DNA from 3 places in the Marinovum sp. J2-8 genome. Region 3 is predicted to be linked to each of the others. Evidence: riboswitches for the same ligand, from Rfam matches in the RefSeq annotation. Region 3 holds a riboswitch; each other region holds the start of a gene.
The links. Region 3 has a riboswitch for thiamine pyrophosphate ahead of AC0L4F_RS10165 (thiamine ABC transporter substrate-binding protein). Riboswitches for the same ligand answer to the same signal wherever they lie in the genome.
Positions count from the first base shown of each region.

Region 1: linked by a shared signal. The riboswitch ahead of AC0L4F_RS02455 (Ykof family thiamine-binding protein) and the one ahead of AC0L4F_RS10165 (thiamine ABC transporter substrate-binding protein) in region 3 are both predicted to bind thiamine pyrophosphate.
Region 2: linked by a shared signal. The riboswitch ahead of thiM (hydroxyethylthiazole kinase) and the one ahead of AC0L4F_RS10165 (thiamine ABC transporter substrate-binding protein) in region 3 are both predicted to bind thiamine pyrophosphate.

Region 1 covers NZ_JBVVRZ010000001.1:485,044-492,281, reverse strand. Annotated here, with positions in the region: gene AC0L4F_RS02470 (rhomboid family intramembrane serine protease) at 1-548, opposite strand, end outside; gene trpS (tryptophan--tRNA ligase) at 715-1,677, shown strand; gene AC0L4F_RS02460 (SDR family NAD(P)-dependent oxidoreductase) at 1,749-2,501, opposite strand; TPP riboswitch at 2,664-2,770, shown strand; gene AC0L4F_RS02455 (Ykof family thiamine-binding protein) at 2,780-3,373, shown strand; gene AC0L4F_RS02450 (ABC transporter permease) at 3,435-4,202, shown strand; gene AC0L4F_RS02445 (ABC transporter ATP-binding protein) at 4,189-4,929, shown strand; gene AC0L4F_RS02440 (ABC transporter substrate-binding protein) at 4,926-5,903, shown strand; gene AC0L4F_RS02435 (AraC family transcriptional regulator) at 6,118-7,017, opposite strand; gene AC0L4F_RS02430 (SDR family oxidoreductase) at 7,175-7,238, shown strand, end outside.
Region 2 covers NZ_JBVVRZ010000004.1:206,011-213,248, reverse strand. Annotated here, with positions in the region: gene AC0L4F_RS13980 (FadR/GntR family transcriptional regulator) at 74-844, shown strand; gene AC0L4F_RS13975 (UxaA family hydrolase) at 841-1,140, shown strand; gene AC0L4F_RS13970 (UxaA family hydrolase) at 1,137-2,339, shown strand; gene AC0L4F_RS13965 (YybH family protein) at 2,773-3,159, opposite strand; gene AC0L4F_RS13960 (hypothetical protein) at 3,164-3,472, opposite strand; gene AC0L4F_RS13955 (LysR family transcriptional regulator) at 3,571-4,473, shown strand; TPP riboswitch at 4,586-4,682, shown strand; gene thiM (hydroxyethylthiazole kinase) at 4,730-5,518, shown strand; gene thiE (thiamine phosphate synthase) at 5,515-6,129, shown strand; gene thiD (bifunctional hydroxymethylpyrimidine kinase/phosphomethylpyrimidine kinase) at 6,126-6,932, shown strand; gene AC0L4F_RS13935 (TenA family protein) at 6,929-7,238, shown strand, end outside.
Region 3 covers NZ_JBVVRZ010000003.1:148,570-155,807, reverse strand. Annotated here, with positions in the region: gene AC0L4F_RS10175 ([protein-PII] uridylyltransferase) at 1-431, shown strand, start outside; gene aroC (chorismate synthase) at 665-1,780, opposite strand; TPP riboswitch at 1,872-1,977, shown strand; gene AC0L4F_RS10165 (thiamine ABC transporter substrate-binding protein) at 2,014-3,000, shown strand; gene AC0L4F_RS10160 (thiamine/thiamine pyrophosphate ABC transporter permease ThiP) at 2,976-4,490, shown strand; gene AC0L4F_RS10155 (thiamine ABC transporter ATP-binding protein) at 4,483-5,172, shown strand; gene AC0L4F_RS10150 (cytochrome c1) at 5,264-6,064, opposite strand; gene petB (cytochrome b) at 6,080-7,238, opposite strand, start outside.

The DNA.
Region 1 (7,238 bases), on a different contig from region 3:
CGGATCGCCAGCAACATGCCGATCAAGGAAAACGCGCGCATCTGCTGCCCGCCTTCGGCGCCCAATTGCCGCCAAAGCAGAAGGGTAAAGCCGCCGATTATGCCATAGACCCCCGGAAAGCCGCCGATCAGCGGCACGGGATCATTCAAAACCGCGCCATAAAACACCGCGCCGATGATGGATGACCCAAGAAACAGCACCAGCACCCGAACGCCGCCCATGACCTCGCCCACCCATTTGCCCAGCGCCAGCAACATGACACTGACAAACAGCGCATGACTGAAATTGGCCTGAAGGAACGGATAGCTGACAAAACGGATCATATGTTCCAACGGGAACACCCCGTTGGCCAGCATCCAGTCGAATATGTCGCCGGAGAAGGCATATGTGCGCACCGCATCCAGCCGCCAGCCGACCGCAGTCGGCCCACCGACAAAGCCCTGCGCGCCCGCCTGAAACGTCAATTCAATCCCGGCAATCACCAGAAACAGTGCCACAATGACCGGCGGCAAGGGGTTGATCGGCGGCTGGTTCATCGGATCGTGCATGGGCATCCCTGCGGTCTGGCTGGGCCTTCACCTTGACGACCCTCTGGTGCATGGGTAAGCGCAGAACAATCGGAAATCCAGACGGAGAAACCCCATGACAGAGGGCGTCCAAACCCCATCTGCCTTTACCCCCCGCGTCTTTTCGGGGATTTAGCCTTCGGGCAACCTGCATCTTGGCAATTATCTTGGCGCGCTGAAGCGCTTTGCCGACAGTCAGGACGATGGCGTGCAATCAATTTTCTGCATGGTCGACATGCATGCGATCACCGTCTGGCAAGACCCCAATGATCTGCGCCATGCCACCCGCGAACTGGCCGCCGGGTTCATTGCGTCGGGTATCGACCCGGAAAAATCCATCCTGTTCAACCAGTCGCAAGTGTCTGCACATGCCCAATTGGCGTGGGCTTTCAACTGTGTGGCGCGCATGGGCTGGATGAAGCGCATGACCCAGTGGAAGGACAAGGCCGGCAAGAATCAGGAAAACGCATCGCTGGGGCTTTTGGCCTATCCTGCGCTGATGGCCGCCGACATTCTTGTTTACCACGCGACGCATGTGCCGGTGGGCGAGGACCAGAAACAGCATCTGGAACTGACGCGTGATATTGCGATCAAGTTCAACAATGATTTTGGCGTCGATTTCTTTCCGATCCCGGAACCGGTGATCGAAGGTGCCGCAACCCGGGTGATGAGCCTGCGGGACGGCACAAAAAAGATGTCGAAATCCGATCCTTCGGACGCCAGCCGGATCAATCTGACCGATGATGCCGACACGATTGCGAAAAAGATCCGCAAGGCCAAGACCGACCCCGAGGCGCTGCCAAGCGAGGCCAAAGGTCTGGAAGACCGGGCCGAGGCGCGCAATCTGGTCAACATCTATGCGGCGCTGAACGACCAAAGCGTCGATCAGGTGCTGGGTGATGTCGGCGGCAAGCAGTTTTCGGAATTCAAACCGATGCTGGCCGATTTGGCGGTGGCGAAACTGGCGCCGATTTCGACCGAGATGTCGCGGCTTATGGATGACCTGCCGGAAATCGACCGCATCCTTGGTCATGGTGCCGCTCGCGCGCGCGACATTGCGTCGCCGATCCTGGACAAGACCTATGACATCCTCGGCATGGTGCGCAGCTAGGCCGGAACCGAACAAAGGCCGCGGGGCACATCCACGCCCCGCGGCCAATGCAATCTGACTCTCACGCCCCGCTATTTCGCCGTCATGCGCAGCGCGCCATCCAGGCGGATCACCTCGCCGTTCAGCATGGGGTTTGCGAAAATTGCCGCCACCAGCTCGGCGAATTCCGACGCCTTCCCAAGCCGCGCCGGAAACGGCACCTTGGCCCCCAAGGAATCCTGCACCTCTTGTGGTAGACCGGCCATCATCGGCGTTTCAAAGATACCCGGCGCAATTGCCATCACCCGAATGCCCGAGCGCGCCAATTCACGTGCGGCCTGCAAGGTGAGGCTGACAACACCCCCCTTGGAGGCCGCATAAGCCGCCTGTCCGATCTGGCCGTCAAAGGCCGCAATCGAGGCGGTATTGATGATCACACCGCGTTCGCCTTCGGGGCCGGCATCGCCGCCCGCCATTGCTTCGGCGGCCAGCCGCATGGTGTTGAACGTGCCAATCAGATTGATCGAAACCGCCTTGGAAAACAGCGCCAGATCATGCGGGCCGTCGCGGCCGACGATCTTCTGTCCCGGCGCGATCCCGGCGCAATTGACCAGACCATGCAGCGCGCCAAAGCGGCTTTTGGCGGTCTCGATCGCCGCAGCCACCTGATCGGGCGCGGTCACATCGGCCTTGACCAGCGCAAATCTGTCGTGCTGCGACGCGCCGTCAGTGGCAATGTCGATGCCCACCACATTGGCCCCATCGGCCAACAGGCGCGCGGCCACACCCGCGCCCAGCCCGGAATTGGCCCCGGTGACCAAGATTGTCTTACCTTCGATGTCCATAACATCCTCCCACGTCTTTCCCCTTGATCGGTAGGGCCGCAGGGCATGGCAGACAATGATATTTGAGGTCCAAAATCTGATCTCAAATGCCATATCCGGCCCAAGGCTGCCCCTCGGGCAAACAGCGCTTGACATGGCCGGCGATGCAATGAATGTTGCACGCGAAATAGCCAGGGGTGTCCCGAACGGGGCTGAGATGCGCAACGATGCGTGAACCCTCCACAGCTGATCTGGATCATACCAGCGGAGCGAGGTCACATATGTTTATAGGCGCGCAAGTGTCACTCTACCCGATGACATCCGATTTTGTCGATGTCATCCTGTCCGGGCTCAAGGCCTTTACCCCATATCAACAGGATCTTCGGATCGAGACCGACGATATGTCGACGCTTATGGTCGGCGCGCCGGGGCCATTGTTCGACGCGATCCGCGATCTGTTTGCGACGGTTGCTGCCCAGCCGGATCATGTCGCGATGCATGTCACCCTGTCGCGCGGCTGTCCCGGGGAACCGGATGACCCCTCTTGTCATTGCGAGACGCTGACCAAGGCACAATCGCTGTCATTGGCAGAGCGCCAGACATTGGCCCATCAGGCCGTCACCGATGCCCCGGTCACCGGGGTCGAGATTGATGTGCAGTTCTCGCTCTATGTCTTGGGCCAGGATGGCCATATGGACGAGATTTATGGCTGCATCGACTTTCTGAAAGGTTCTGGCACCTTTTTGAAATCCAAGAACTTCTGCACCCGTCTGCGCGGTGACGCCGGCGCCGTGTTCGAGGTTCTGCGGCAGGCTTTCCTGCGGTTTGGCCCAGCCGAGGGCCATGTCACCATTGACATGACCGCCTCTGCCAACTCCCCCAGCCTGCGCTGAACGCACCGACCCGCCGCCCTGCACAGGATGCAGGGGCGCGGTCCTGCGATCGGAGACACCAATGTCGTTTCTGAAACGGAGCTTTCCGACCGTTCTTATTGCGCTGGCGTTGCTGTCAGCCTGGGAGGTCTATTGCGCCCGCGCGGCGGTGTCGCCGCTGGTGTTGCCGGCGCCGCATGATGTGCTGCGCGGCCTGTGGTTGAACCGGGCCGACATCGGCAGCCATGCACTGGCCACCCTGACGGTGACCGCAACCGGGTTCAGCCTGTCGGTGCTGGTGGCATTTGCCACTTCGGTCGCCCTGTATTTCCTGCCCTGGCTGCGCCGTGGGGCGATGCCGTTGCTGGTGGCCAGCCAAACGGTGCCGATCGTGGCGCTGGCGCCGCTTATGGTGTTGTGGTTCGGCTTCGGGCTGTTGCCAAAGGTATTGCTGGTCATCCTCGTGACGTTTTTCCCGATGCTGGTCAGCCTGCTGTCGGGATATGCCCGGCTGCCGCTGGCCTATCGGGATCAATTGGTGTCCATGGGCGCAGGACAATGGAGCGTGTTTCGCCGCGCGACCCTGCCCGTGGCGCGGTCGGCCTTCTTTGCCGGGCTGCGCATTTCGGCGACCTATGCGGTGGTGGCCGCCATCTTTGCAGAATATTCAGGCGCGCGGCGCGGTCTTGGGATTTATATCCTGTCGGCAAAGAACAACTTTCGCGCCGACCTGGTGCTGGCCGCCGTTGTCGTCTCTGCCTGTCTGACCTTGTTGTTGCTTGCGCTCTTGCACGGGGTCGACCGGGCCACCGGGCGCCGGTTCCGGAGGGACAACGATGCTACAGGTTGAAGGGCTGACCATCGCCGCAGCGGACACCCAATTGGTGCAGAATCTGTCACTGGAATTGGCGGAGGGCCAAATCACCTGCCTGATCGGCCCTTCTGGCTGTGGCAAATCATCGGTGGTGAAATGGCTGGCCGGGGTCCTGCCACCGACGCTGACCGCACAGGGTCGCGCCCGGCTGGATGGCAGCGCCGTGACCCCGCCGCATCCAAGCATTGCCTATCAGCCGCAGCAGGACACGCTGTTTCCCTGGCTGACCATCGCCGAAAACGCGGCCCTGGGGCTGGAAATCGCCGGGGTTCATCGCCGCGACGCACAGGCGCGCATCGCACCGCTGTTGCCCGCATTCGGGCTGGACGGCACGGCGCAGCTGTTTCCCGATCAACTGTCCGGCGGCATGCGACAGCGCGCGGCGTTTTTGCGAACGATTGTACAGGACAGCCGATTTGTGCTGTTGGACGAACCTTTTTCCGCGCTTGACGCTGTGACCCGCCTGAAAATGCAGGACTGGCTCTGCCAACAACTCGCGCGGACCCCGCGCGGCGTGTTGATGGTGACCCACGACCTCTATGAGGCGACGCAATTGGCGGATCGCGTCCTTGTCATGGGGGGTAATCCTGGCCGGATTTTGGCCGACCTGCCCATTCCCTCGCCCCGCGACACCCGAACCGAGGCCAGCCTGGCCCCGATGCGGGTCTCGCTCAGATCCCTTTTGTTGGAGAAGACACCATGAAACCTATTCTGCTTGCTGCCTGCCTTGCGCTGCCCGCCGTGGCCCATGCCGAAGACAAGGTGAGCATTGCGCTCGACTGGACCTTGAACACCAACCACATCGGGCTGATCGTGGCCCGCGATCAGGGTCTTTACAAAGATGCTGGGCTGGAGGTGGATATCCTGCCGTATACCGACAGCACCTCTACCGCGTTGCTGGCCGCGAAGGTCACGGAATTCGCTTACATGACCTCGCTTGGGTTTCTGAGCGCGCGGGCGGCAGAGGCCGACATCACCGCGCTCTGGGCGACGATGCAGCACGAAACCGGGCGGCTGGTCTATAACAGCGCCAACACCGCCATCACCCGCCCTGCGGATCTGACGGGCAAGATCTATGCCGGGTTTGGCAGCGCATGGGAAGACGCGCTGATTTCCACCATGATCGAAACCGATGGCGGCGAGCCGACATATGACACGGTGACATTGGGCACCGGCGCCTATGAGGCGCTGGCCAACGGCGCGGTTGATTTCACGCTGGAGGTTTCGACCTGGGAAGGGGTGAACAGCGTCTTGCTCGGGCGGGAACAGAGCAGTTTCGCCTATACCGACTACGGCGTGCCGGATCAGCAAAACGGCTATATCGGCACCACAACCGAGATTCTGGCCGACCGCCCCGACATGGTTGCGCGTTTCATGAAGGCCACTCAGGCGGGATATGCCTGGGCGGCAGACAACCCGGCAGCGGCCGCCGACATGTTGATCGCGGCTGGCGATTTTCCGAACGGCGAGCTGGTGCAAGGCTCGATGCAGGCGATTGCCGATGGCGGTTTCCTGCGCGACGGGGACACGCCGGTCGGCACAATCAATATGACAACCTTTGGCACCATGGCGAAATTCCTCTTTGACAGTGGTGTGTTGAAGGGGCCGGGCGGCACGGCGCTGGAATGGACCGGCGATATTGAAAGCTGGGTCGATCAATCCTGGATGGCGCACTAAGCTTTCAGGCTTTGCCGCGCATCACCGCTGGGTCGCATGGACCTGCGCGGCGCGGGTCACAGGCGACACAATGACTGGCACCCCAAAGCTTTGATGCCGGAACCTGTGGCCTAACCCCACGGCACGCCAAGACAATTTGGCGTGCCGTTTGCTTTACCGGGGCAATACAACGGTCAAACCGCCCCCCCGGCACCACAAAGAGGCTGGCCGCGCCTTACGCCAATCCCACCGCATGATGCTGCGCATCGCTCCACTGCCGTGGCGATTGCCCATACATACGCTTGAACTCTCGGCTGAACTGCGACGGGCTGACGTAGCCGACATTCAGCGCCGCTTCGGTCACCGTCACGCCACCGGCAATTTTCATGGCAGCATTGTTCAGTCGCATGGATTTCACGAACTGGATCGGCGACATCGTTGTCGCCTGTTTGAATTTGCGGTGAAACACTGCGCGGCTCATGCCGGCACGGGCGGCCATATCCTCGATCGAGATTGGCGTATCCAGATTAGACGACAAATGCGCAATGGACCGGGCAATGGCATTTCCGGGGCCAAAGGCCTGACGCGCAAGGGGACCGGCCTCGCCTTTGAGGATGGCATAATAAACTTCGCGCAGCCGCGCCGCACCAAGCACCGCCGTATCTGTCTGGCTTTCCCCCAGCTGCAAAAGCCGCAGCAGCGCATCACAAAATGTCTCGTCCCAGCGGGCAAGCCAAACCCCCTGTTTTCCCGGCGCGCCCCGGCCAGATGGCAGCCCCCCGGCGCTGTCCATTTCCAGAATCAATTCGGTCATGATCCGTTGATCAAGCGACAGATACACACCGTAAAGCGGCCTGTCCGGCGCGGCATCCGGCGTGCCCGCCGTCACCGGCATCGACATCGGGCAGCACATGTATCGGCTGTCATCATACACATAGCGCTCGCCATCCAGAACCGCCTCCTTGGTTCCGCTCACAATGGCAATGACACTGGGCTCGTACACCGCAGGGGCACAGGGAATGGCAGCGGTGGCGCGAAACAGCCTGACCCCGCTGATGCCGGTTTCCATCAGGCCATCCGCATGGATGCGGTTTTCGATCAGCTGTTTTATCTGCGGTTTTGTCATGAGGGTCATTTAGGGCCATGCATTTGGACAAAACAACCCGGTTGATACAATCGGGCAAGTATTCGCGATGATCCTGGCTATTTTCCATCCATCGCGACATTTAGATCCCTGATCAGAACAGCAACCATTTGCGCGGCCGCTGGCCGTCGCTGGAAGGATCAAGATCATGACAGACACCCAATTTGGCCCCAAAGGCTGGACGCCAGACCGCCTCGGCTCGCTTGCGGGCA
Region 2 (7,238 bases), on a different contig from region 3:
TCATTTGTCGCGATAGTTTGCCTGTCATCCGATGTTTGGTGCCAGATTCATCCAACCTTTGTCAACACGATACTTGAAATTTGCATCGGTCTTGGTCTACACACGACGAAACATCCAATCTTTGTGGGGGGCTGATATGAGTAGCCAGAAAGTCGATCGTGCGATAAGCCTCGTGAAAGATCTAATCCTCGCGGGTGAATTTCGCCCCGGTGACAAGCTGCCCAACGAGGCCGGGCTGGCTGCGCGACTTGATGTCTCGCGCAACTCGCTGCGTGAAGCAGTCCGTGCGATGCAGACCATGCGAATCCTTGAAGCGCGCCAAGGGGACGGCACCTATGTCTCCGATCTCGACCCCGTCGCCATGTTGCAGGTGCTTAGCTTTGCCGTCGACGTATCGGATGCAAGGTCGGTGCTGTGGTACCTGGAGTTGCGGCAGGTTTTGGAGCTGGCCGCAGTTCAGGAAGCCGCCGCGCGTCGCAATGATGCCGATCTGGCCGATCTGCGGGAGATTCACAAATGCACCCTGATCGAAGAAGATCCCCAGCGTCTGATGGCGCTGGATGCCGCTTTCCATGATCGGATCGCCGCCATTGGCGCCAACCCGTTTCACGCAGCCCTGTTGCGCATCGTTTCAGCCCCAACCGTGCGGGCGCGAATTTGGCGTCAGCGCATGGAAGATCAGGATTACCAAGATCTGCGCAACGAACATGGCGCCATATTAGATGCGATCGAGCGCCGCGCAGTGCAGGCGGCACAAAGTGAAATGTGGCGTCACCTGAACGGTGTCGTTAGCTGGGTCCGTGACAATGCCGAGGCCCTTGCCAAACCAGAGGAGCCGAAATGAGTAGAGATGATCCGCGCCTGATCCGCCTGGCCAACGAAGACAACATCGTTGTTCTCGGCGCAACAATACACACCGGTGAAACTGTGCTGGTGGATGGCGAGCTGATCACAGTGCCACAGACGCTGGGCATGGGTCACAAGATCGCCAGCCGTGCCATCCACACGGATGAAGACATCTTGAAATACGGGATGCCCATCGGTTTTGCGGCTTGCGATATCGCGCGGGGCGAGCACGTGCACCTGCATAACCTCACCAGCCGCTACACCCCTATCGAGATCATGGAGACACAAGCATGACCGCACAGATGCAAGGCTGGCTACGCGACGATGGCCGTAAGGGAATCCGCAACGTCGTATTGGTGGCCTATCTCGTCGAATGCGCCCACCATGTCTGTACCCGCATCGCACGCCCTTTTGATGAATCCGAAGTGCAGGTGATCGGCTTCTCTGGTTGTTTCCCGTCGGATTATGGCCAGCAGATGATGGAGGCGCTGTGCACTCACCCGAATGTCGGGGCGGTGCAACTGGTGTCTCTCGGCTGTGAGAACTTCAAGAAACGGCGTCTGGCCGAAGTGATCGAGGCCTCAGGCCGACCTGTCAACCTCGTGACAATCCAGTCGGAAGGTGGGTCGCAAACCTCGATCGAGGCAGGACAAGGTTGGGTCCGCGCGCAACTCGCCAATCTTGCCGCGCAGCCCAAGGTGCCGATGGCGGTTTCGGAACTGGTGGTCGGCACGATCTGCGGCGGCTCTGATGCGACGTCGGGTATTGCTGGCAATCCGGCTGCGGGTGTGGCCTTTGATCGACTGGTTGCCGAGGGTGCAACCTGTATCTTTGAAGAAACCGGTGAATTGATCGGCTGCGAGCACATCATGGCCGACCGCGTGGCCAATCCCGACTTGCGTCCGCAGATCATCGCCACGGTAGAGAAGGCGGCGCATTATTACGCTGCCATGGGATATGGTTCGTTTTCAAACGGCAACGCCGAGGGCGGGCTTTCCAGCATCGAGGAAAAGTCTTTGGGTGCTTATGCAAAGTCCGGCTCCAGCGCCATTCAGGGTATCGTTCGCCCCGCGCAGCGCCCGGCCAATGGTGGGCTCTGGCTGCTGGACGTGGTGCCCGATGGCGAACCCCGGTTCGGCTTCCCCAATATCAATGACAGTGCAGAGATCATTGAACTGATCGCCTGTGGCGCCCATGCCGTAATCTTTGTCACCGGACGCGGTTCGGTGGTCGGATCGGCCATCTCGCCGGTTCTCAAGGTCTGCGCCAACCCGGATACTTATTCCAGAATGCGTGAAGACATGGATGTCAATGCTGGACGAATCCTGCATGGACATGCCTCCATAGCTGAAGTTGGTGAAGAAATCCGTGATCAACTTGTGGCATTGGGGCTGGGAAGCCGTAGTCGTTCCGAGCAGCTGGGTCATGCTGAATTTGTGCTAACCTATAAGACACCGGTATCGCAACAACCGGGCTGTCATCCGGGGGGGTAAGCTGTCCAGCAATTGGATCAATGATTTCGATTCAGAAGTTGATGGGGTACATATCTGCCCATAGCCAATGGGCAGATGACGCAGATCGCACCGCGCAAGAATCCGTTCATCGACATCGGTTTCCGCGGGAATTCATCCTGATGGCAGTTCGCCGGTTTTGCCGCTGCTCCCTGTCGTGCAGGATGTACGCGACATGCTGGCAGAGCGCGGCATGATGGTCGACGTTTCGACCATCCATCGCTGGGTCCGCAAATTCGGTCCCGAGATCCGCAGGCGGGCTTGTGGCGATCACCGGTCCTGGCACGGGCTGCAATGGCATCCAGACGCGCGGATGGCGCGTCTGGGGCCCTGTTTTCCGAAATCCCACGGCAGGCCGCGCGTCGATGACCGGCGTGCGCCAAGCCGCAGCGCCATTGGCGCGATCTGCCGGGCCTTAGGTCGGGCCGTTGTTGTCCATGTCGAGGAACATCTTCCACGCGCCCGTTTCATCGCGTTTGTAGCCAAGTACCAACCGGCCTTCGGGGCTTTTGACTTCGCCGGAATCGCGCATTTTCATCGTGCCGTAGAAGCGACCGGACACGATGACAGTATCGCCATAGTCTTGCAGCTCTTCGATATCATAGCCCGAGGTGATTTCAGCGGCTGCGATGCGCGGGCTGTACTTGTCGCGAATGGCTTGCGTGCCAACTGTGACAGGCTGGCGTTCGTTGATGGTCATAACGTCCGGGTGGCAGGACGCCACCATGCGCTCGATGTCCCCGCTGTCGAGGCCATTGTTCCACTCATTAATTGCGGCTTGGATTTCGTCACGTACAGTCATTGTCTTACTCCGATGGTTTGGGTTGATAGGCAGTGAAGAATTGCCCAACGACGATTTCTTCGATTTGACCAAGGAAAGCCTGGGTCGCAGGACGTTTGGCGAACTCCGGCGTCACCCGCTTGGCCGTCTCGTGATCTGGAAATGTGAAGATGTCCGCATAGAGGGTTTGGCGAGATTCATCTGTCGTCACCAAGGTTTCCCATGATGTCACGCCATCAAGGGCGACAAAGTCTTTGCGGGCAGCTTCGCGGATCGCATCGACTTGTGGGTCATCTTTCATCTTGAGAATGAAAATCTCGGTGATTTGCGCCATTGGTTTGTCCTCGTTTTGTGTCTTGCTGAGAACTTATGACGCTGATACCGTAAGGATAACCCACCTAATACCTAACGCAGTGATCGGAAAATCGAACAATGGCCCGTGGTGGTTTTGGAGATATCCGCGTCTTTGTTGAAGTGGCGCGGCGCGGCGGTTTCCGCGCGGCAGCAGAACACCTTCAACTGGCCCCGGCATCGGTTAGCGAAGCTGTGCAACGATTTGAGGATCGTCTTGGCGTCCGGCTGTTGGAGCGATCATCTCGGTCGGTTGCACTCACACCCATTGGCGAACAGTTCTACGCGAAAAGCCTTCCGGCAATCATCGAGCTTGAAGGGGCGATGAATGACTTGGATGAACAGAAGGATGAAGTCACGGGCACTCTTCGCCTGACAGCCCCGTATAGCGCAGGTCCGTTCTTTTTGGATGATCTGGTCGCGCGGTTTGCGCTTGAGTATCCGGGCGTCAATGTTGAGCTCATTTATGACGACAAGAAAGTTGACCTTCTTGCGTCCGGCGTTGATGCGGCCATTCGGTCGAATACGCTGCTTGGGCCAGACACCCACGCCGTACCGGTCGGGCCAGAGTTGGCAATGACCATTGTCGCATCGCCGCAATATCTGGACGAGAACGGCAGGCCGGAAAACCCGAAGGACATCTTGAATCATGACGCGATTTGCTACGCCTTCGGTATGGGAGGACAAAACGCGCCCTGGGGCTTTGATGGGCCGGATGGGGCCTATAAGATGCAACCGAAACCACGGATGGTGGCGAATGATATGCGGTCCTTGGTCTACTATGCAAAGCAAGGGCTTGGGTTGGCCTACCTTTATCGAGAAATTGCCGTGCCACATCTGGGCGAAGATGGCTTGACCGAAGTGTTAAGCGATCACCTCGCTCAATTGCCGCGATACTCTCTGAACTATCGCAGCAAGCGCAATATGACGCGCCGGCTCAGAGCTTTTGTGGATATGGCAAAGGCATCGCCAGCAGGAAAATAGAGGACATTACCGACCTCGGTCCGTTTTGAATAATGGGCTGGTTTTGATTGGCTTTATGTTGAGGTCGAATTTTACTCTGCATTTGACACTAGAACCGAAATCGTTAGCATCAAGCGCACAACAGGGGCATCCGGCATCGGTCGGGTTGAGACGTACCCTTTGAACCTGAACCGGCTCATACCGGCGTAGGAAGTTGTGTTTGCCCCTGTGATTTATTGGGTCAAACCGATTCCCTTCGTCTTAGAAAGGGATGCATATGAACCAACCTTCACACGATCTGAACGCCATGCGTGCGGCGGCACCGCTGGTGCAAAACATAACCAACTATGTGGCCATGAATGTGATGGCCAACATCATGCTGGCGGCGGGGGCCTCGCCTGCCATGGCCCATGCGCGGGGCGAGGCCGCTGAATTCGCGGGTCTGGCGTCTTCGTTGAGCATTAACATTGGCACACTTGATGATGAATGGGCCGCTTGCATGCAGATCGCGGCCAAGGCGGCTGGTGAAAACGGAAAACCGTGGGTTCTGGACCCTGTTGCCGTGGGCGCGACAGAATTGAGACGCGAGCTTGGCACACGCTTACTGGCATTGGGCCCAACGGTGATCCGCGGGAATGCGTCTGAAATTCTCGCCTTGTCAGGCGCTTCGGCGCAGGGACGAGGTGCCGATGCCGCTGATCCCGTCTCTGCCGCCGAGATTGCCGCGCGTGATCTGGCAATACGCACAAACGCCGTTGTGGCGGTGACAGGAGAGGTCGATTTCGTCACGGATGGTACACAGTCAGCACGTATCGCGAACGGCGATCCGATGATGCCCCGCGTCACTGCTTTGGGATGTTCGTTGACGGGCGTTGTGGCCGCGTTTTGCGCAGTTGCCCCGCCGTTTGAGGCAACAGTTTCCGCGCTGGCCTATTACGGTGCCGCAGGCGAAGTGGCGGCGCAAACTGCCCGTGGTCCCGGCAGTTTTCAGGTGGCGTTTCTGGATGCCTTGTTTGCAATGACCGGCGACGAGCTGGACGCAATGGCGCGGATCGAGGCCGCATGATCCCGCCCCTTTGCTTCATCACCGATGCCGATGCACCGTTGCCCATTGTCGATCAAGCCGAACAGGCCGCGCGCGGTGGGGCGGCCTGGGTTCAGTTGCGCCACAAGACACTTGACGACGCAGGTTTTGCCGATCTTGCAAAGGCCCTGCGCGCGCGGCTTGATCCTTTGGGTGCGAAGTTGATCTTGAATGATCGTGTGGAGATCGCCTGCACCTTGGGGTGTTTTGGCGTGCATGTCGGTCAATCTGATGGCGACCCTGCCGAAATTCGCGCGCGGATCGGGCCGGATGCTGTACTTGGCCTGTCGATTGAAACGCCGGCGCAGATGGCGGAAGTCCCTCTTGGCTGTGTCACGTATCTGGGCGTCGGTCCGGTGCGCGCAACAGCCTCCAAGCCCGACCACGCCCACCCGTTGGGCTTTGATGGTCTGGCGGATATCACCCGTGCGGCGGCGTTGCCCTGCATGGCCATCGGCGGGCTGACCGCAGCGGACGTGGCCAGCGTGCGTCGCGCGGGATGCACAGGCATCGCAGTGGTATCGGCTATTTCCCGCGCGCGAGAGCCGGAACGTGCAGCCCGTGGCTTTCTTGATCAATGGAGCGACATATGATCCCCAATATCCTGACCATTGCGGGATCGGACCCTTCAGGCGGGGCCGGTATTCAGGCTGACATCAAAGCGATTTCCGCCAACGGCGGCTACGCAATGGCGGTCATCACTGCGTTGACGGCCCAGAACACACAGGGCGTAACAGCGGTCGAAATGGTGTCCGGCCCAATGATCGCAGCCCAGATTGCCGCGCTCCGCGCGGATATCGACATTCACGCGGTCAAGATCGGGATGCTGGGGGATGTCGCGACAATCGAAACCGTGGCGAACGCGCTTGAAGGATTGGATGTACCCATTGTACTGGACCCCGTCATGGTGGCCAAAGGCGGTGACAGGTTGCTGGCGGCAGATGCCGTTATGGCCCTACGCGAACGCCTTTTGCCGCGCGCCAGCGTGTTGACGCCAAACCTGCCCGAAGCTGCGGACCTTTTGCAAACGACTGAGGCCACAACCCTGGAAGAGATGAGAGACCAGGCTTTCCAGCTCAGGGCGATGGGCTGTGATGCCGTTTTGATCAAAGGCGGGCATCTGGCGGGGGCGATGGCGACGGACCTGCTGATCACGTCACTTGGCGAAACCGCGCTGCCTGCCAAGCGGTTCGAGACGTCAAACACACATGGCACCGGCTGCACATTATCTTCTGCGTTAGCGACACAAATCGCGTTGGCCCACGCGCTGCCCAACGCGGCCCGTCGTGCCAAGGCCTATATCACGGGTGCGATTATGGCCGCCGACGACCTCTCGGTCGGCGGTGGTCACGGCCCGGTTCATCATTTTCACCCCCAAGCCGAGAACCAGACATGAGCTTTACCCAAGACCTGTGGTCCATGACTGCCGACCTCCAAGACGCAATCCGCACGATGCCATTCAATACTGAATTAGCGCAAGGCACCCTGCCACCAGAGACGTTTCGTGAATACATCATTCAGGATGCACATTACCTGGAAGGTTTCGCACGTGCGCTCGCACTGGCGGCCTCGCGTGCGCCGGATGCAGAAAATATAGCAAGACTGGCAGGGTCCGCCAACGGGGCGATTGCGGTGGAACGGCAGTTGCACGGTGAATACATGAAGCTATACGGCGTCTCCCCCGCAGATTTCGCGACAACTC
Region 3 (7,238 bases):
AGGATGCCGAAGGCTCCCCCTATGAGGCCAGCAAACTGCCGCGCCTGCAATCCATGATCCAGAAAACCCTTCAGGGCGAGGTCAAGGCGCGCGAAGCCATCAAATCGCGCGACAAGATCAAGAAACGCGAACGCGCCTTCCGGGTGCCAACACATATCACCTTTGATAACGATGGCTCGGAAATCTACACAATCATCGAGGTCGACACCCGCGACCGCCCCGGCCTGTTGTTCGACCTGACCCGAACATTGGCCAATGCCAATGTCTATATTTCATCGGCGGTGATTGCGACTTACGGCGAACAGGTGGTGGACAGTTTCTATGTCAAAGACATGTTCGGCTTGAAATTCCACTCGCCCACCAAACAAAAGTCGCTGGAAAACAAATTGCGCGACGCGATTGAAAAAGGGGCCGAACGGGCACGGTCCTGAAGCGGGCAATCACGTCAACCAAAACCCGAAACCGGGCGCCTGCCCGGCTGCTCCCGGTTCAACCCCCTGTCTTTCATCTGACCTTAAATATCCCGGGGGGTTTGGGGGGCTGGCCCCCCATCTGCCCTGTGGTTTGGGGGGCTGGCCCCCCATCTGCCCCCCATTTGACCTATGGTTTGGGGGCTGGCCCCCAAACCTGTCGACACGCGAAGGCGTGGCGAAATCCGGGCCCGTTAACCGATCCGGCCCAATGTCTCTCCCACGTCGCCGCCCATCTGGCCGCGATGCATCAGGATATGATCCAGCAACACACAGGCCATCATCGCCTCGCCCACCGGCACCGCGCGGATACCGACACAAGGGTCGTGACGGCCCTTGGTGATGATCTCGGTCTCTTCGCCGGATTTGGTGATTGTCTTGCGCGTGGTCAGGATCGACGACGTCGGCTTGACCGCGAAACGCACCACCACATCCTGACCCGTGGAAATCCCACCAAGGATACCGCCCGCGTGGTTCGAGGAATAGACCGGCCCATCCGGCCCCATGAAAATCTCGTCGGCGTTTTCCGACCCGGTCAGCGCCGCCGTCGCCATGCCGTCGCCAATTTCCACCGCTTTGACCGCGTTGATCGACATCATCGCCGTGGCCAGATCGGTGTCCAGCTTGCCATAGACCGGCGCGCCAAGGCCCGCGGGCGCGCCCTGTGCGACGACTTCGATTACCGCACCCACCGAATTATGGGCATCCTTGCGCAAATGCCCAAGATAGGCATCCCATTCCGGCACCGCCGCTGCATCGGGCACCCAGAAATCATTACGCCCGATTTCGTCCCAATCAAACCGCGACCGATCAATGTGCTTTTCGCCCATCTGCACCATATAGCCGGTGATTTTCAGCCCCGGCAGCATCTGCGCCAGCACCGCCCGCGCCACGCCACCGGCCGCAACCCGTGCTGCGGTTTCGCGCGCCGACGACCGCCCACCGCCGCGATAATCGCGGATGCCGTATTTCTGCCAATAGGTGATATCGGCATGACCGGGGCGGAATTTTTCAACAATATCGCCGTAATCCTTGGACCGCTGATCGGTATTGCGGATCATCAACTGGATCGGCGTGCCGGTGGATTTGCCTTCGAACACCCCCGACAGAATCTCGACCGCGTCCGGCTCCTTGCGCTGGGTGGTGTTCTTGTTCTGGCCCGGCTTACGTTTGTCCAACCAAATTTGCAGGAACTCTGCATCAATCTCCACGCCCGGGGGGCAGCCATCAACGGTCGCGCCCAATCCCGGTCCGTGGCTTTCGCCCCAGGTGGTGACACGGAACATGCGGCCAAAGGTGTTATAGCTCATGACAAACCCTCCATTTCCTTTCGTCTAAGCCGCCACTGGCCGGGTCTCAAGCACAATTGGCTTGTGGCGCATAGGGCAAAGCCCTAGAAATGGCCTCACCTCGGGGTGCTGATCCATATGACCAGCTGAGATGCACATGCGAACCCGTTGAACCTGAACCGGCTAGAACCGGCGGAGGGAAGGTCGATTGCGCAAGCATGCCCCTACTCCGCCCACAACATTTGGAGAGCCCCATGCTGGGACGCACCATCGTTGCGGGACTTGTTGCAGCTTCGGCCACCGTGGCCGCGGCGGATACCCCCGTTTTGACAGTATACGCAGGCGATTATTTCAATTCCGAATGGGGCCCCGGCCCCGGGATCGAAGCCGCGTTTGAGGCCCGTTGCGACTGTGATCTGCAATACAAGACCGGCGATCTTCTGCCCCGCATCCTGTTGGAGGGCGAACGCACAGAAGCCGACGTCGTGATCGGTCTGACATCGGACATCACCAAAAAGGCGCGCGACAGCGGGCTGTTTGCCCCACATGGCGCCGACATGTCGGCATTGACCCTGCCGGTGGACTGGACGGATAAGATCTTTTTGCCGTTCAACTATGGCCACACGGCGTTCATCTATAACAACGAACTGATCGACACCCCGCCAGCCTCGTTCGAGGCACTGCTTGACGCGCCGGATGACCTCCGGTTGGTGATCCAGGACCCGCGGTCGTCGATTTCCGGTCTGGCCCTCGTGCTTTGGGTGCAGGCCGTCTATGGCGACGGGGCCAAGGCAGCCTGGGAAAAGCTCGCGCCGAAAATCGTGACAGTGACCAAAGGCTGGTCAGAGAGCTACGGGCTTTTCACCGATGGTGAGGCCGACATGGTGCTCAGCTACACCACATCCCCAGCCTATCACATCATTGCCGAAGAAGACCTGACCAAATCGGCGGCGATTTTCCCCGAGGGGCATTACTTCATGGTCGAACTGGTGGCGAAGCTGGCCGGCACGGACAACCCCGATCTGGCCGATCAATTCATGCAGTTCATCCTGACCGAGGAATTCCAGTCGATGATCCCGACCTCGAACTGGTCATTGCCTGCGGCGCTTCCGGTCGAAAAATGGCCCGAAGGGTTCCGCGAACTGCCGATGCCGGAAAAGGTGCTGTTCTATTCAGAAGATGAAGCGGCCTCGCTGCGGGATACAGCGATCGAAGCATGGCGCAGCGCGCTTTCGCAGTAACGCTGCCTTTCGTTTGGGCGCTTTTCGCTGCGGGGCTGGTGATCGGCCCCGTGGTTGCGGTGATTATGCGTGCCGGGGGCCTTGGCGGCCTTGGCACGCCGGAATATGCCGCCCTGTGGTTCACGATCTGGCAGGCGGCGCTGTCTGCGGCGGTGAGCGTCGTTCTGGCCATTCCGGTAGCCCGCGCCCTGTCGCGGCAACAGTTTCCCGGGCGCGGCGCATTGATCGCCCTGCTTGGCGCGCCGTTTATCCTGCCGGTGATTGTCGCGGTTCTGGGCTTGTTGGCGGTTTTTGGCGGCAATGGTCTGGTGAACCAGATCGGCGGCTGGCTGGGCCTGCCGCGCATTGATATTTACGGCTATCACGGCGTGATTCTGGCGCATGTGTTTTTCAACCTGCCGCTGGCCACACGTTTGATTTTGCAAGGCTGGCTGGCGATCCCGGCGGAGCGGTTTCGCCTGGCCGCGTCGCTTGATGCGCCGATGGGCCGGGTGCTGGAACGTCCGATGCTGGCGCGGATCGCGCCGGGGGCTTTTGCGGTGATCTTCGTGATTTGCCTGACGTCGTTTGCCGTGGCGCTGACGCTTGGCGGCGGGCCAAAGGCCACAACCGTGGAACTGGCGATCTATCAGGCGTTCAAATTCGATTTCGATTTGGGCAAGGCCGCGACCCTGGCGCTGGTTCAACTGGCCATGGGCATGGCCGCCGCATTGGCCCTGTTCGCGCTGTCGCCCCCCGCTGGGTTGGGCGCCGGGCTGGACCGGGTGCCGCAGCGCTGGGATGGGCGCGGCCGTGTGGTGCGGATCGCCGATTTCTGTTGGATCGGCTTTGCGGCACTGTTCCTTTTGACACCGCTTGCCATGATCATTGTGTCCGGCCTGCCGGGGCTTTTGGCGCTGTCTGCGGATGTCTGGTCGTCTGCGTTACGATCGCTGAGCGTTGCGCTCGGCGCGACCGCATTGACGATCCTTTTGGCCCTGCCGCTGGCCACCAAACTGGGTGAGCTGGCCGGGTTATTGGGGGTCGCCGTGTCGGGATTGGTGCTGGGCACGGGGCTTTTTCTTTTGGTGCAACCCTTCGTGCGCCCGGCAGAGGTCGCATTGCCAGTCACATTGCTGGTCAATGCTCTGATGGCGCTGCCCTTTGTATTGCGTATCCTGCGGCCAGAGCTGGACGCTGCCCGAGAGGATTACGGCAGGCTGGCTGCGACGCTTGGGATCACCGGCTGGGCGCTGTGGCGCATCGTGCTATTGCCGCGCCTGCGCCGCCCCTTGGGCTTTGCTGCCGGTCTGACAGCGGCGCTATCCATGGGGGATCTTGGGGTGATCGCCCTGTTTGCCGATGGTGAACATGCCACTTTGCCCTTTCAACTCTATCAGCTGATGGCGGCCTATCGGATCGAGGCGGCACAGGGCGCGGCGCTGTTGCTGCTGATGATGAGCCTCGGGCTGTTCTGGATCTTTGACAAGGGCGGACGAGCCAATGCTTGAACTGCGTGACATCACCCTGCACCTGGAGGGCTATCACCTCGCCGCCAATGCCGAATTCAAAGGACGGTTCACCGCCCTGATCGGCCCAAGCGGGGCAGGAAAATCCACGATTTTGAGCATGATCGCCGGCTTTCTGTCGCCAAGTCGTGGCCAGATCCTCTGGGACAATCGCCCATTGGATGGGTTGGCACCGGCCAAACGCCCGGTCAGCATTCTGTTTCAGGACAACAACCTGTTCCCGCATCTGACCATCGCAGCCAATCTGGCACTGGCGTTGACCACCAAACGGCCCACCCCCGCCCAAATGGAACGGATCAACGCCGCTCTGGCGCAGGTCGGGTTGGCCGACATGGGCACAAGAAAGCCCGCCGCGCTGTCCGGCGGACAGCAAAGCCGCGCGGCACTGGCGCGCGTTCTCTTACAGGACCGCCCCCTGATGATGCTGGACGAGCCGTTTTCGGCGCTTGGCCCGGCATTGCGGGCAGAGATGCTCGACCTGGTGGCGCAATTGGCGGCGGATGCGGGAATCGCGGTTCTGATGGTCAGCCACGCCCCCGAAGACGCCAAGCGGGTCGCAGATCAGGTCGCGCTGGTCGCCGATGGCCAGCTTTTCCCGCCGCAATCCACCGACCGGCTTTTTGCCGATCCACCGCCGGAATTGCGCGCCTATCTGGGCGTTTGATCTGGACCTTTGATCTGATGCCAAAGAAAAAGCCCCGCCAAAACGGGGCTTTTTACGTTCAACAGGCTGAGCTTGCGCTCAAACCATCCGTTTACTTTGCGGCCAGTTTGGCCTGCTTCTTGATCGGCGCCCAGATGCGTTTGTTGGTCAGATAGAGCAGCACCGACAACAGCACCAGGAACAGAACACCGGTCAGACCGGCCTGTTTGCGCGCCATCATCTTCGGCTCTGCCGTCCACATCAGGAAGGCGGACACATCTTCGGCAAGGTGGTGCAGATCGGCAGAGTGGCCGTCGGCAAATTCCACCAGATCGTCATCAAGCGGCGGTGCCATCGAAATCCAGCCACCCGGAAAGGCGGTGTTTTCGTACAGCGTCACACCTGCCTCGGTCTTCTCTTCGCCGGTGTAGCCGGTCAGAAGCGAGGTGATGTACTCTGGTCCGCCCATGCCGTTGAACAGCTGGCTCAGACCGGTGCCATAAGGACCGTGGAACCCGGCACGCGCCTTGGCCATCATCGACAGATCCGGTGCACCCGCAGCCGTGTTTTTCGGGAAGTTGTCGGTTTCCGCCGCCGGGCGATAATCGTCCAACGCGGCATCGAAAACTTCAAAGTTCTGGGACGCATAGGCGCGCACCTGATCTTCCGGCAATTGCGGGCCACCTTCGTCGGCCAGCGTGCGGATCGGCACATATTGCAGACCGTGGCAGGCAGAACAGACCTCGGTATAGACCTGAAGCCCGCGTTGCAGCTGCATCTGGTCAAAAGCACCAAAAGGCCCTTCGAAAGAGAAATCCACGTCGTGGATATGCCCTTCGTCGCCGGCGGCCAAGGCCGCCGAAGTTCCGATTGCCAGCGCCGCTACCGCGGAGAGGGTGAGTTTCTTGATCATCATTCTCTCGTCCTCTTACTCAGCCGGTTGCTGGGATTTACGACCAGCAGCCTTGGCGGCCTTCTTGGCCATTTTGGCATTGAAGTCGGCTTCGATGGTCTCTGGCGGGGTTTGCGGTTTCTCGATCACACCCAGAAGCGGCAGGATCACCAGGAAGTAGGCAAACCAATAGGCCGCGGCAATCAACGAGAAGGTTGCATAAGGCTCTTCTGCGGGCATGGCGCCCAGCCACATCAGCGCGACAAAGTCGATCGCCAGAAGCCAGAACCACCATTTGAACATCGGACGGTATTTGCCCGACCGCACAGACGAGGTATCGAGCCACGGCACAACCGCCATCACACCGATCGCCCCAAACATTGCCAACACACCAAAGAATTTCGCGTCGACGATGCCGCCGGTCACAAAGCTGGCGAATTGCACGACCCACACCTCAGAGGTGAAGGCACGCAGGATTGCGTAGAACGGCAGGTAATACCATTCCGGCACGATATGCGCGGGCGTCACCAGCGGGTTGGCTTCGATATAGTTGTCCGGGTGGCCCAGATAGTTCGGCATGAACCCGACGATGGCAAAGAACACCACCAGGATCACCGCCAGGGCAAAGACATCCTTGATCACGAAATAGGGCCAGAACGGCACGGTGTCTTTTTCGGCTTCGGCTTTCGACGTGCGGCGCACCTCAACCCCTGTTGGGTTGTTGTTGCCGGTGGTGTGGAAGGCCCAGATATGCACCGCCACCAGTGCCGCAATGACGAAAGGCAGCAGATAGTGCAGCGAGAAGAAGCGGTTCAGCGTGGCATTGTCCACCGCCGGTCCGCCCAGCAGCCAGGTCTGGATCGGTTCACCAATGAAGGGGATCGCGCCAAACAGGCCGGTAATCACCGTAGCACCCCAGAACGACATCTGACCCCAAGGCAACACATACCCAAGGAAGCCGGTCGCCATCATCAACAGATAGATCAACATGCCGATGATCCATGTGATTTCGCGCGGTGCCTTGTACGAGCCATAGTAAAGCCCGCGGAAGATGTGCAGATAAACCGCGATAAAGAACAGCGACGCGCCGTTCATGTGCAGATAGCGGATGAAATGGCCGCCATTCACGTTGCGCATGATATGTTCGATCGAAGCAAAGGCCAGATCAACATGCGGCGTGTAATGCATCACCAGA